3 regions of the Micromonospora sp. B006 genome follow, and region 2 is predicted to be linked to each of the others. Evidence: riboswitches for the same ligand, from Rfam matches in the RefSeq annotation. Region 2 holds a riboswitch; each other region holds the start of a gene.

Region 1 (4,715 bases), 330 kb from region 2:
CGGTACCGGCCGTGATCGGATATACCTGCCATGGCCGAGCGCCGGCGCGCAGGTGTTCGCCGACGACCTCGATCATCCGGTGCCAGCCGGTCGCGCAAGAGTGATCCGGATTTAGCCTCACGCGAACTCGTCCTCGTCCTCGTCGTCCTCCTCGTCCGGGACGGTCACGACCACCGACGGTGCGGGCGGACGGGCCGAGTAAAGCGCGCCGTTGATCTCGCTGTTGGTGTCGACAAGGCTCTTCCAGGTCGCTTGGTCGCCCAGAACCGGCTCCAGCGATAGATCGGCACTGCCGAGGGTGATCAGGGTTTTCAGGTCCGCCAGCGCCGCGTTGAGCTGGGACTGGACGGCGGCCCGCAGCCGGACGACCTTCGCGGCACCGGACTCGGTGGTCGGGGCCGGCTTGGGGGCGGCGGCCTTCTTAGCCTTTTCCTGCGCGGTGCGTGCCGGGTCCGAGTAGTGCACGACCCAGTACGGCACGAGCGGATCGGGCTGGCCGGCGTTGTCGTGCAACAGCTTCGAGGGATCGTCCGGGCGTGGCCGAGGCACCACGTAGCTGCCCGCCGCGGGCGAGGTCCGTTGCAGCTCCTGGGACGTGTACGAGTTGATCGCCCGACGGTCAGCCCGGAACGCGTTCGCGGCCCGCGCGAGCAGCCACAACCCGTCCGCGCTGGTGCCGAGGCCGGCCACGACGTCGTTGACGTCAGAGCGGAACGGCACCTGCTCGCGGTCGGCGGCGCTACCGGTGTTCGAGAGCAGCAGCTTGTCGGCGACCAGCGCGATACCGCCTGCCACCTGCAGTGTGTACCGGGCGTTCACGTCACCGGCCAGGGCCTTGGGCACCAGGGCGGTGAAGTCGGAGACCGGCACAGGGTCCCAGTCGACACCGAGGATCTCGTGCGGGATCGGACCACCGTTCTGCCAGGCTCGCAGCGCCTGACGTCGGGTGTCCTGCTTGGCCTGCCGCCACGGTAGGTCGATCAGCGTCATCAGGTGGCCGACGTAGGTCCGGTTCTCGATCCGGGAGACACCGAGCTGATCACGCAGGTGCCGCTTGATAGCGGCGAACTCGACCGGCGCACACAAGTACGCGGCCAGGTAGACGGCCCGCCAGAGGGCCGTCGCCGGCACTGTCTTGCCGAACACGGTCGGCAAGTCCTTGACCGGAAGGTAGCCGGTCGCGATCCGGGCTACGTTCTCGTCGAGGTCACCGTCGTAGACCGCGCGGGGCAGCGCCCGCACGACCGCCGCAGCGTCGGAGGCGCTCGGCTCCCAAGGTTTGAACTCGCCGTGCACGCTGGCGACCAGCGCCTGGACCGCGTCGTCGAATTGCTCCGCCGGAGCCACCCCGGGCACGCCGACGGTGTCGGTGCTCAGGATGACCTGGGCCGGCGGGGTGAGGGCCTGCCCGATGCGCAGCGCGTCCTCGTTCGGAGCTTCGCCAGCGACGCCCTGCACGAACCGCACTCGCATGTTCTGCAGGACCTCGGCGCGGCCCCGGGCGCGTACTGTCGGTGCTACCGTCGTGATGCCAGTCAAACTCAGCCATGAGCCAGGGAACCCGGTGCGAATCCGGGACTGACGCGCAGCGGTGAGGGTGACGGGCGGGGCACGACGCCACTGGACCCACGGTCTGGGAAGGCGCCCCGTCCGGTTGATCCCGAGTCCGAAGACCTGCTGGCCGCAGATCCGTCTGCGACACGTGCCCATCCAGGCCTCGCGCACAGGCCCCGGACGAAAGAAGACCCCGTGTCCCGATCGCACCGGATCACCGGCTCCTGACCCCGTGAGCGTCCTCGTTCACGTCGCGACCGCACTGACGGACGCCGCGTCGCCGGTGCTACGCGGGCAGGCCGAGGCAGCCGGCGCCCGACTGGCCTTCCTGCAAGCCGGCGAGCCCACGCTGACCCATGTGCTCGACCTGCTGCACGCCGAGGGCGTTCGGGAGGTTCGCCTGGAACCGGTGAGCACCGACGACCTGACTTTCGCCCGTTCGTGGGTGGGACGCGTGGCCGGCCACTGGCACCGTCAGCAGATCGACCCGCCGGTCATCCGGTTCGGCGAGCGTGCGATCACCGGGCACGAGGCGCCACTCACCTCACCGGCCTGGGAGACCACGCCGCCGTACCGCCATCATCTACTGCTGTGCCGCGGCCCGCGCTGCAGTGCCCGCGGCGCGGACGAGACCTATCGCGCGATCGTGGGCGCGTTCGTCGAGCAGCAGCTCACCGACGCCGACGTCCTCATGGCCCAGACCGGCTGCCTGTTCCCGTGCAACCACGGACCAGTCGCCGTCGTGCACCCCGCCGGCACCTGGTACGGGCCGGTGCGACCCGGCGACGCGGCACGCCTCGTCGGCGAGCACCTACGCGCCGGCCGTCCGGTCGGCGACCTGCGCCTCGGCTCCCGTGTCACCGAAGGAGAAACATGACACGCATCGCCCTGCTGTCCACCTCGGACACCGACCTGCTCTCGGCGCGGGCCAGCAACGCGGACTGGTCCTGGGCCAACCCTGCCCGGCTCACCGGCGAGCGCCGCGACACCCTGACCAGCGAGGCCGACCTGGTCATTCTGCGGGTGCTCGGCTCGCCCGAGGACGTACGCGACCTCGCCGCGCTGATCCGCGGCACCGGCCGTCCCCTGGTCGTGCTCGGTGGGGAACGGACGCCGAACGCCGCGTTGATGGGGCTGTCGACCGTCCCGATCGGTGTCTGCGCCGAGGCACACCGCTACCTCGCCGAGGGCGGCGCGGAGAACCTGCGCCAACTGCACGCCTTCCTGTCCGACACCGTGCTGCTGACCGGCGAAGGCTTCGAACCGCCGGCGGTGCTGCCCGAGTGGGGAGTCAGCCGGCAGCCGGCCCCGGACGCCCGGCCCCGCGTCGGAGTCCTGTACTACCGGGCCCACGAGGTGAGCGGCAACAACGCGTTCGCCCACGAACTCGCCGATGCCATCGACACCACCGGCGTGGCCACCGGCGTACCGATCTACGTCTCGTCACTGCGGGCGGCGCCCGAGGAGTTGTACGCCGAACTCGCCACCCTGGATGCGATCGTCGTCACGGTCCTGGCCGCCGGCGGCGCCCGGCCCGCCGCCGCGAGCGCCGGCGGCGACGACGAGTCCTGGGACGTCGAACGGCTGCGCGCCCTCGACATCCCCGTGCTGCAGGCTCTGGCGCTCACGTCCAGCAGAGCCGAGTGGGAGGCGTCCGACGAAGGCGTCACCCCGCTCGACTCCGCGACCCAGATCGCCATCCCCGAGTTCGACGGTCGCCTGATCACAGTCCCGTTCTCATTCAAGGAGGTCGACGTCGACGGCCTGCCCCGCTACGTGACCGACCCTGAGCGATGCACCCGCGTCGCGGGCGTCGCCGTCAACCACGCCCGACTGCGGTACGTCCCGCCCGCCGAGCGCAAGGTGGCCCTCGTCCTGTCGGCCTACCCGACCAAGCACAGCCGCATCGGCAACGCCGTCGGCCTCGATACGCCCGTGTCGGCGATCCGATTGCTGCGCGCGATGCGAGATGCCGGCTACGACCTCGGCGCACCCGGCGCAATTCCCGGGCTCGACCCGCTGTTCCCGGTCGAGGGAGAGGATGCCGACACGACGGCCGGCAACGCGCTCATCCACGCTTTGATCGCCGCCGGTGGGCAGGACGAGGAGTGGCTCACGCAGGCTCAGCTCAGCGAGTCGCACGTGCGTATCAGCCGGGACGACTACCGGCGCTGGACTGCCGGATTGCCCGCCGCGCTACGCGACGCCATGGCCGAGACCTGGGGCGAGGCTCCCGGCTCGCTTTTCGTCGACGACGACGGCGACATCGTGCTGGCCACACTGCGCGCCGGTAACGTCGTCATCCTCATCCAGCCCCCGCGTGGCTTCGGCGAGAACCCGGTCGCGATCTACCACGACCCGGCCATGCCTCCGTCGCACCACTACCTGGCCGCGTACCGCTGGCTCGAACACGGCTTCGGCGCCGACGCGGTGGTGCACCTCGGCAAACACGGCTCGATGGAGTGGCTGCCGGGGAAGAACGCCGCGCTCTCAGCCGCCTGCGCCACGGACGCGGCGATCGGCAGCATGCCGTTGATCTATCCGTTCCTGGTCAACGATCCTGGCGAGGGTGCCCAAGCCAAGCGCCGCGCGCACGCCACCATCGTCGACCACCTGGTGCCGCCGATGGCACGCGCCGAAAGCTACGGCGACATCGCCAAGCTGGAGCAACTGCTCGACGAGCACGCCAACATCGCCGCGATGGACCCGGCGAAGCTGCCCGCGGTCCGCCAGCAGATCTGGACGCTGATGCAGTCCGCACAGATGCATCGCGACCTCGGCCTGGACGAACGGCCCGGCGACGAGGAGTTCGACGACTTCCTGCTGCACGTCGACGGCTGGCTGTGCGAGATCAAGGACGTACAGATCCGCGACGGATTGCACGTGCTCGGCCAGGCACCGACCGGACAGGCACGCGTCAACCTGGTGCTCGCCGTGCTCCGCGCGACACAGGTCTGGGGCGGACAGAACCGGGCACTGCCCGGCCTGCCCGCCGCGCTGGGTCTTGCCGAGGACGCCCCGGCGGCCGACATCGACGCCGTGGAGGCGCAGGCCCGTGCCCTGATCGAGGCGATGGAGAAGGCCGGCTGGCAGGCTGACGCGATCGACGCGCTGCACGACGACCCGGTGGTACGCGACGTCCTGCGCTTCGCCGCCGAGCA
Region 2 (4,715 bases):
CCACCAGTCGGTGACGGGTGAGCCCAGGTTGGTGACTGTGAGCTCGGCCCAGAAGCCGCTGGACCACTCCCGGGTGATCGTGTAGTCCACCGTGCACACCGTCGCGGCGTAGGCCGGGCGCAGCGCCATCGTCGTGGCCCCGCCGACGACGACCGCGGCGGCTGTGGCCAGCGCGAAGATCCTGCGTCGCATCATGCCCCCGTGTATCGACACACATCACTTCATGCAGCCTCGGCGCTCGGGGCACGGTGTGTCAAGGGCTGAACCGGGTCCGGGCCGGGCGGAACGGCGCGGCGTTCCGCCCGGCCCGCGGCTCAGCGTCCGCGCAGCTCGGCCGCGGCGGCGACCAGGTGCTGGAGGGACGCCTCGACCTCGGGATAGCCGCGCGTCTTGAGGCCGCAGTCGGGGTTCACCCACAGCCGCTCGGCCGGCACCGCGGCCACGGCCCGGCGCAGCGCGCCGACGACCTCGTCGTGGGACGGCACCCGGGGTGAGTGGATGTCCCAGACGCCGGGCCCCACACCCCGGCGGTATCCGATGGCGGCGAGGTCGTCGAGGACCTCCATCCGGGAGCGGGATGCCTCGATGCTTGTGACGTCGGCGTCGAGGGCTTCGATGGCCGTGATCACCTCCCCGAACTCCGAGTAGCACAGGTGGGTGTGGATCTGGGTGTCGTCGGCGACTCCGCAGGTGGCCAGGCGGAACGCCCCGACTGCCCAGTCCAGGTACGCCCTCTGGTCCGCCCCGCGCAGTGGCAGCGTCTCACGCAGCGCCGGCTCGTCGACCTGGATGACCCGGATACCGGCTGCCTCGAGATCGCGGCACTCGTCGCGCAGGGCGAGCGCGACCTGGTCCGCGGTGTCTGCCAGTGGCTGGTCGCTGCGGACGAACGACCAGGCCAGGATCGTGACCGGGCCGGTGAGCATGCCCTTGACCGGCCGGTCGGTCAGCGACTGCGCGTAGGTGGACCAGTTGACGGTCATCGGCGCCCTGCGTGCCACGTCGCCGTAGATGATGGGCGGACGCACGCATCGGGAGCCGTAGGACTGAACCCAGCCGTGTTCGGTGGCGGCGAAACCGTCCAGCTGCTCGCCGAAGTACTGGACCATGTCGTTTCGTTCCGGCTCGCCGTGCACGAGCACGTCCAGGCCCAGCCGCTCCTGGAGCCGGACGACGTGCTCGACCTCGGCGCGCATGCGCCGGGTGTAGGCGGTGTCGTCGATGCGGCCGGCCCGATGCTCGGCACGCGCGCGGCGCAGCTCGTCGGTCTGCGGGAACGATCCGATGGTCGTGGTCGGCAGGGGCGGCAGGTTCAGCCGGGCCTGCTGTGCCGCCGCTCGCTCCGGGTACGCGCCGCGCTGCCGATCCGTGGCACGCAACGCGGTGAGCCGGCCGCGCACGGTGTCGTCGCGCCATGCGGCCGGGGTGGGCGGCAGCGGCTCGGGCAGGGACGTGGTGCCGTTGCGCAGCGCGCGGCCGAGCCGGACGACCTCATCGACCTTCTGCCGAGCAAAGGCGAGCCGCTGACGCAGCGCCGGGTCGAGAGCGGTCTCGGCGGACAGGTCCACCGGCACGTGCAGCAGCGAGCACGAGGTGGACACGGCGACGTGGTCGGCGAGGGCGGTGACAGCGGCACCAGCCGCCACGGCGGCGCGCAGGTCGGTACGCCAGACGTTGCGGCCGTCGACGAGGCCGGCCACGATCGTCCTGCCACGCAGCGGTCCCGCACCGGCCAGCCGCCGCAGGTTGCCGGGCCCGGCCACCAGATCCACACCGACCGCTTCGACCGGCGTGTCGAGCAGGGCGGGCAGCGCGTCACCGAGCTCGCCGAAATAGGTGGCGACGAAGATCGCCGGCCGCTGTTCCACCGCGCCGAGCCGGGTGTACGCCTCCCGCAGCGCGTCGATCTCGGCGGTGCTCCGGTCGGCGACGTAGGCGGGTTCGTCCAGTTGCACCCATCGCACGCCCGCCGCCGCGAAGGATCGCAGGATGTCGGCGTACACGTCGACCAGGTCGGTCAACCGGTCGAACGGTTCGCCGCGCGCCCCGGTGGGCTTGGCCAGCAGCAGGAATGTGGCCGGGCCGACCAGCACCGGCCGACTGTCGATTCCCAGCTCGCGGGCCTCGCGGTACTCGCGCAGCGCCTTGTCGGGATTCGCCGCGAAGGCGGTGTCGGAGCCGATCTCGGGAACCAGATAGTGGTAGTTGGTGTCGAACCACTTCGTCAGTTCGAGCGCCGGCTCGGCATCGACGCCCCGGGCCATGGCGAAGTAGGTGTCGAGATCGCCGAGGCCGAGACGGGCGAACCGGTGCGGGACCGCGCCGACGGCGACGGCCGTGTCCAGCACGTGGTCGTAGTAGGAGAACGTGTTGGACGGGATCGCGTCCAGACGCGCGTCGCGCAGCGTCCGCCAGACCTCCGCCCGTAGCGCGGCAGAGGTCGCCGCCAACTCCTCGGCGTCGATCCGGCTCGCCCAGTAGGCCTCGACGGCCTTCTTGAGTTGCCGGTTGCCCCCGATACGCGGATAGCCCAGCACCGTGCTCTGACCGAATGCGGTACTCATGGAGATCCCTTCCCTCGAAGCACACGAGGCCGATCGGGGCAGGGAGGGAAGGGGTACGGGCGGCGTACCGGCTTCCGCACCGGCCGTCCCGAGCGACCGTCGGCGGCGCACACCGGACGGTGTGCGCGGTGCGGGCAGGTCTTCGGACTCGCGGGCGCGACCGGTCCATCCGGTCACCTACTGGCCGTCGCTTCCCAGACCTCACGGTCCAGTGCTTCGATGACAGCTGTCGTTCCCACTCACCGCTGCGGGGCAGTCCCGGACTCACACCGGGTTCCCTCTTACGACGCCACACCCTTCACGGGCACGGCGAACCAGCACCGTTGTCCATCGTATGGGGCGGTGAGCCGGCGTGGTCGGCGCGTCCGTCCTGCGGGACGGCGAGCCGTCGCGGGGCCCAAGCCCCATCGCGGAGGCCGGTGTCCGTTGGGAGAACAGCCTCCGCCGGCTCGCCCGGCGCCTGACCCGTCGTCCGTCGGCCTGCCGGTGGCGGGAGCGACTCGCGGTCGGCCCCCGCCCCCCGTCGCAGGGCCGGTCAGCCCTTGCGCCACTTCTGGTTGGCCGCGCCCGTGCAGTCCCAGAGCTGGAGCCTCGCGCCGTCGTTGCCGTTCCGGTCCTTGATGTCGACGCACTTGTTGGCCTGAAGGTTGACCAGGTCTCCGGCCGCGTTCAGGGTGAACTGCTGAGCGCCGGTGCCATTGCAGGTGTAGAGCTGCACCACCGCCCCGTTGGCGGTGGACCCGGCGTCGATGTCCATGCACTTGTCGTTCTGGCTCTTCAGCGCCGTGCCGCTGAACGTCCACTTCTGCGCGTTGGTGTTGTTGCAGTTCCACATCTGCAGCGGCACGCGGTCGACGAAGTTGGAGCTCGGCACGTCGATGCACTTGTTGTTCCAGTTGCTGACCACGGGCACCCCGGTGGTCGGGTTGCCGCCCCCACCGCCGGTGAACGGGCTGAGGATCAGTCCGGCCGAACGGGGGTCGCCGTCGTGCACCAGTGACTCGAATCCGCCGACGTCGTCGAAGGCGAACGCATACGCCCGGCCGTCGGTCATGTTGGCGTGGATCAGGCGGGCGTACTGGTTGGTGGGGTTGCTGCGGTAGAAGTCGGCGGCGTTCGTGCTGGGCTGGGTGTCGATGGTGCCGAGCGTGCCTCGGTTGAGGGCGGCGCAGAGCGTGCGCGAGATCGGGCCGACCACTTGGTCGTTCGGCGCGGGCAGGTCGCCGTCGCAGCCCCAGACGCTGGCCGAGGAGGGCCGGTTGAAGGAGGCGACCACCTGGCCGCTGCCGTTGGTGAAGGTCATGGTGTTGCCCGAGGTGCGGCCGTAGTACCGGATGGCCGGCTGGTCGGCGAAGGGCGCCACGGTCAAGGTCTTCGTGGTGTACGCGTTCCACGCGGAGGCGATGTACGAGTCCAGGTAGGTGGTGCTCAGCAGGCCGGCCCCGGCTGCCTTCCCCGGAGCCAGGACGCGCAGCACGGTCCCGTCGGAGCGGGTGTGGACGGTGTTGGCCCAGCCCGGCTGCGCCCGGATGCCGTCGATGACCGCGTTGCGTCCGTTGGCCACCACGTCGCCGGTGCGCTTGGTGACGCCGTTGACGCCGGTCACGGTGACCGCGTGCGGGATCGCGAACATGTCGACCTGGGAGCTGTTGAGCCACAGCCCGGAGTCGTTGTAGGTGAACTCGCTCCAGTCGAAGAGGATGTCGCGGTTCGCGTCACCGGCGGCCCAGGGCGCGGGCTGCACCAGCCCGTCGGGGGTGAGGAGGAACTTCAGCTTCTGCCCGAGGGCGAAGTAGGCCCGACCGGAGAAGCCCCGGGGGAACTGGATCGTGGTGCTGCCACCGTTGCCGGGGCCCGGTATGGAGACGTCCGGCGCGGGCGACGGCGGGATCTGCCCGCCGCTCCACGGCACGAAGGCGCCGCCGGAGGTGACGTAGCCGAGCCGGCCGGAGGACAGCTGGACGCCGATGACATAGAGGTAGACCGGGTCGCTGCGACCGGTGGTGTTGGTGACGGTGACGGGCAGCAACGCCGGTCCGACCGCGTGGGCGGGCGTGGCGACGACGGTGACCGCGAGCCCGGCGAGCAGTGCGGACGCAGCGGCGAGCAGCTTTCTTCGAAGACGCATGACGACACCTCGCTGAAGACAGG
Region 3 (4,715 bases), 340 kb from region 2:
GGCGGCGTCGTGGTCAGGGCCCGCTCCCAGGCCGCTCTGGAGCCCGGCGGCGACCACCTCATGCTGATGGACCTGACCCGGCCGGTGCGCCCCGGTGACCAGCTCGACATCACGCTCACCTTCGCCGACGGCCGCGCCCAGACGTTCACCGCCGTGGCGAAGCCGTTCACCGGCGCCCAGGAGTCGTACGCGCCCGGACACGGCGCCACTGGAGCGTCATGACCGAGACCACCGCACCCGCCCGCCGGATGAGCCGGCGCGGCCTGCTCACCGGCGGCGCGGTCGCCGCCGGGGGCGCGCTGGCCGGCGCCGGCGCGCTCGCCGCCGCCCGTTCCGGCGATCCCGGGGTACGCGCAGCCGAACCCGTTCCGGTGGCCCACGTCGGCAGCGCTGTCGAGCCGTTCCACGGCGCGCGCCAGTCGGGTGTCACCACCGAGCCGCAGGCACACGCCGCGTTCGTCGCGTTCACGCTGCGCCCGGGCACCGACCGGGCCGCGCTCGGGCGGATGCTGCGGCTGCTCTCCGACGACGCCGCCCGGCTCACCCAGGGCCGCCCGGCGCTCGCCGACACCGAACCGGAACTGGGCCTGCTCCCGGCCCGGCTGACGGTCACGTTCGGCTTCGGTCCCGGGCTCTACACCGCCGCCGGGCTCGACGACCGGCGGCCCGCGTCGGTGGCCGACCTGCCGGCGTTCCGCATCGACCGGTTGCAGCCGCGCTGGTCCGGCGGGGACCTGCTGCTGCAGATCTGCGCCGACGACCCGCTCACCGTCGCCCACGCCCAGCGGGTCCTGACCAAGGACAGCCGCCCGTTCGTCACCGTCCGCTGGGTGCAGCAGGGCTTCCGCCGGGCCGCCGGCGCCGAACCGGGGCGCACCCAGCGCAACCTGTTCGGCCAGCTCGACGGCACCGCCAACCCGAAGCCCGGCGCACCGGCCGACACCGCCGTCTGGGTGAGCGACGGACCGGACTGGCTGCGCGACTCCACCACCCTGGTGGTACGCCGGATCAGCATGAACCTGGAGACCTGGGACCTGCTGGGCCGCGCCGACCGGGAACTCGCGGTGGGCCGGCGCCTCGACACCGGCGCGCCTCTCACCGGCCAGGCGGAGCACGACGAGCCGGACTTCGCCGCGCTCGGGCCGGACGGGCTCACCGTGATCCCCGACTTCTCGCACCTGACCCGGGCGCGCGTGACCGACGACCGGCAGAAGATCCTGCGCCGGCCCTACAACTACGACGGCGCGCCGACCGCCGAGGGACACGCGGACAGCGGGCTCGTCTTCGCCGCGTACCAGGCCGACATCGCCCGTCAGTTCCTGCCCATCCAGCGGCGGCTGGCCGAACAGGACCTGCTCAACGAGTGGACCACCCCGATCGGCTCCGCCGTGTTCGCCGTACCGCCCGGCTGCCCCGAGGGCGGCTGGATCGGCCAGCAGCTGCTCGGCTGACCACGACGCTGACCACGACCAGGAAGGCGCGCCATGCGTACCCGTACCGTCCCCGCACTCCTCGCCGCGCTGTTCACCGCGGCGCTGCTGCTGGTCCCGGCCACGCCCGCCGCGGCGCACAACTCGCTGCAGGAGGCCACACCGGCGCGCGACGCCCGGCTCACCACCGCGCCCACGCAGGTGACGCTGCGGTTCATGCAACGGCTCAACCCGGCCTTCACCACCATCACGCTGCGCGACGCCGCCGAACGTCCGGTGCCCGCCAGCGCGCCCGCCGTGAACGGCGCGACGGGCACGGTGACGATCGAGGAGCCGCTCGGCAACGGCACCTACACGGTCGCCTACCGGGTGGTCTCCCGCGACGGCCACCCGGTCCAGGGCTCGTACCGCTTCACTGTCGCCGACCCGGCCGCTCCGCCGGCGGCCGTCCCGTCACCGACCGCCGACGCTTCGGCGGGCGCTTCAGCTTCGGCACCGGCGGACGCTTCGGCAGGTGCGGACGCCTCTCCGGCGAGCGCTGACGCCTCGGCGAGCGCCGACGACGGCGGTCTGCCGGTGGGACTCCTGGTCGGCGGAGCGGTCGCCGCGGTGGCAGCAGCCGCCGTGGTCGCACTGTTGCTGCGCCGTCGCCGCCCGTCCTGACGCCTCACCCGCCGACGCGGGCTGACCCGTCACCCGCTTACGCGCGTCCGCCCGGAGATCTTGGTACGAAACGGCCCCCATAGGGGCGCATTCCTTCCAAGATCTCGGGCTTCCTGACAGGCGAGAGAGCCGTCCCGCTATGCGGACTGCGCCTGCGGGCCGGCCACGGGTGCGCCGGTGTGGGACGGGCGGGGGCACGGCGGGGCACGGCGGGGCACGGCGGGGCAGGGCGGGGCAGGGCGGAACGCGGGTCCCGGCGAGGGCGGGTCGGGGCTGGGTTAGGCTGCCGGCAGCGCTGGTTCACCCGGTCGGCGACGGCCGCCTGTCGTAAGAGGGAACCCGGTGGAAGTCCGGGACTGCCCCGCAGCGGTGAGTGGGAACGACCGCCGTCAACAGCACTGGGCCACCGGCCTGGGAAGCGACGGTCAGTAGGCGACCTCGTGTCAGGCCCGCGAGTCCGAAGACCTGCCCGCGTCGCGCGTACCACCGGTGCGCGCTGCCGTCGACCTCGCGGGTGGGTCGGGCGGGTGACACGCCGGGCGCGAGCCGTCGGCGTGCCTCGACGTGCACACCCCGTCCGGTCGGCGGTCCGCTTCTGCGTAGGACGGAACCGCACGATGACCGATGCCATCACCCTCACCGGCCGACCACCGTCGGCCTCGCACCTGACCCTGTCGCAGATCATGGACCAGCACCACACCAACCTCATGGGTACGGTGCACGGCGGCCGGATCCTCAACCTGATCGACTCGGTCGCCGGGGTGGTCGCCGCCCGCCACTCCGACGGACCGGCCGTCACCGCCGCGATCGACGAGACGGCCTTCCTGCGCGCGGTACGCGTCGGCGACGTGGTCCACGTGGACGCCCGGATCACCTGGGCCGGCCGCAGCTCGATGGAGGTGGCCGTAAAGGTCAGCGCGGACCGCTGGGACCGGGCGGTGCCACCGGTGGACGTGGCGACAGCGCACCTGGTGATGGTGGCGGTCGACGACGAGGGCCAGCCCCGGCCGGTGCCGCCGCTGCTGCCCGGCACCGACGGCGACCGGCGGCGCTACCGGGAGGCACAGATCCGGCGCGAACACCGGCTGGCGCTGCGCCGGGCGCTGCTCGACGGCGTCGAGGAGGGCTGAGGCGTGCTCGGACTGTCGGCGGCCACGCTCGCGGGTTACCTGGCCGCGATCGTGGTGCTCATGCTCACCCCCGGGCCGGACATGATGTTCGTGCTCGCCAACGCCACCCGGTACGGCGCGCGGGCCGGGGCGGTGGCGGCGCTCGGGGTCGCCGCCGGGGAGGCGGTGCACGTCGCCGCCGTGGTGGCCGGGCTCGCTACGGTGATCGCCGCGTCCCCGGTGCTGTTCACCGCGATCCGGTGGGCCGGGGCGGCGTACCTGATCGTGCTCGGGGTGCGGGCGCTGCGCGGCACGGGCCGTACCGGTCCGGCGGCCGGTGGGCCGGACGGCGGCGCCGGGCGGGCGTTCCGGCGCGGACTGCTCACGAACCTGCTCAACCCGAAGATGATCCTGTTCAGCGTGGCGTTCCTGCCGCAGTTCGTCCGGCCCGACGCGGGCCCGGTGGCGGCACAACTGATGCTGCTCGGCGCGCTGTTCGTCGCGGTACAGCTCACCGTGGACCTGGCTCTCGGCCTGGGCGCGGGGCGCTTCGCCCGCCGCTGGGGCGACAGCCGCTGGTCGCGGCGGGTCGACCGGCTCTGCGCTGTCGCCTTCGTCGCGCTCGGCGTCCGGCTGGCCGCCGGCTGAGACGCGCCGGTGGCGGAGCGCGGCGGGACGGGTCAGGCCGCTTGATCGACTTCAGCACGCCGGGGTGGCGGCATCAGGAGGGCTCCGACCCCGCCACCTCGGCGAGCTGGTGAGGATCATGCTCCGCCGGCGCCCGGGGCGGGGCGGCCGGCCGCTCGCGGTCCAGGTGCAGACGCAGCAGCACCCAGCCCAGCGACACGCCGCCGATGAACAGGTACGCGGGCTGCGTGCCGAACGTGTCCCAGCAGGTGTGCAGCGTGACAGCGGCGGCAAAGGTGAGCAGGAACGCCGCCAGTCTCCGGCCGCCGGGCGCGGCGGCGAACGTGAACAACGCGGCGGCGGTCAGCCCGGTCCAGGCCAGGTGCGCGGCGGGCGCGGTGAGACCGCGTACCAGCAGCGTCCGCTCGACCGCGCCGAGGCTGCCCTGCGACCCGACGAACGTGGCGAACGCGTACCCCATCGTCTCCAGCGCGGCGAACCCGGCGCCGGAGGCCACCCCGATCACCAGGCCCTGCGCCGGTGACCGGTGCCGCCGCCAGAGCAGCAGGATGCCGGCCGGCACGATCAGCTTCGCGGCCTCCTCGGCCAGGCCGACGAACGCCATCGGCAGGACTCCGAGCCGGTGCAGCGTGCCGTACTCCAGCCAGCCGGCGGCGACGACGCCGATCACTCCACCGAGGAACGCGGCGACGCCGACGACCGGGCCCGGCACCCGGCGGTGGCCGGGCCGCCCCTGGGTGAAGGCCAGGAACGTGGCCGGGGCGACTGACGCGCCGAGCACGATGAGCGTCGGCACGAACGTGACGGTCCCGGTGCCGGCCAGCGTCTCCAGCACCAGCAGGTGAAGCCCGACGCCGACGAGCAG

What was found. Region 2 has a riboswitch for cobalamin ahead of metE (5-methyltetrahydropteroyltriglutamate--homocysteine S-methyltransferase). Riboswitches for the same ligand answer to the same signal wherever they lie in the genome.
Region 1: another riboswitch for cobalamin. It lies ahead of MicB006_RS15640 (ferredoxin); the one in region 2 lies ahead of metE (5-methyltetrahydropteroyltriglutamate--homocysteine S-methyltransferase).
Region 3: another riboswitch for cobalamin. It lies ahead of MicB006_RS13540 (acyl-CoA thioesterase); the one in region 2 lies ahead of metE (5-methyltetrahydropteroyltriglutamate--homocysteine S-methyltransferase).

What each region holds. Positions count from the first base shown of each region.
Region 1 covers NZ_CP030865.1:3,507,911-3,512,625, reverse strand. The annotation lists gene MicB006_RS31650 (hypothetical protein) at 118-1,473, opposite strand; cobalamin riboswitch at 1,516-1,697, shown strand; gene MicB006_RS15640 (ferredoxin) at 1,787-2,431, shown strand; gene cobN (cobaltochelatase subunit CobN) at 2,428-4,715, shown strand, end outside.
Region 2 covers NZ_CP030865.1:3,181,785-3,186,499, forward strand. The annotation lists gene MicB006_RS14945 (Ig-like domain-containing protein) at 1-195, opposite strand, end outside; gene metE (5-methyltetrahydropteroyltriglutamate--homocysteine S-methyltransferase) at 315-2,564, opposite strand; cobalamin riboswitch at 2,680-2,898, opposite strand; gene MicB006_RS14955 (beta-1,3-glucanase family protein) at 3,100-4,692, opposite strand.
Region 3 covers NZ_CP030865.1:2,837,421-2,842,135, forward strand. The annotation lists gene MicB006_RS13525 (copper chaperone PCu(A)C) at 1-222, shown strand, start outside; gene MicB006_RS13530 (Dyp-type peroxidase) at 249-1,451, shown strand; gene MicB006_RS13535 (copper resistance CopC family protein) at 1,485-2,093, shown strand; cobalamin riboswitch at 2,386-2,581, shown strand; gene MicB006_RS13540 (acyl-CoA thioesterase) at 2,711-3,223, shown strand; gene MicB006_RS13545 (LysE family translocator) at 3,227-3,850, shown strand; gene MicB006_RS13550 (PrsW family glutamic-type intramembrane protease) at 3,924-4,715, opposite strand, start outside.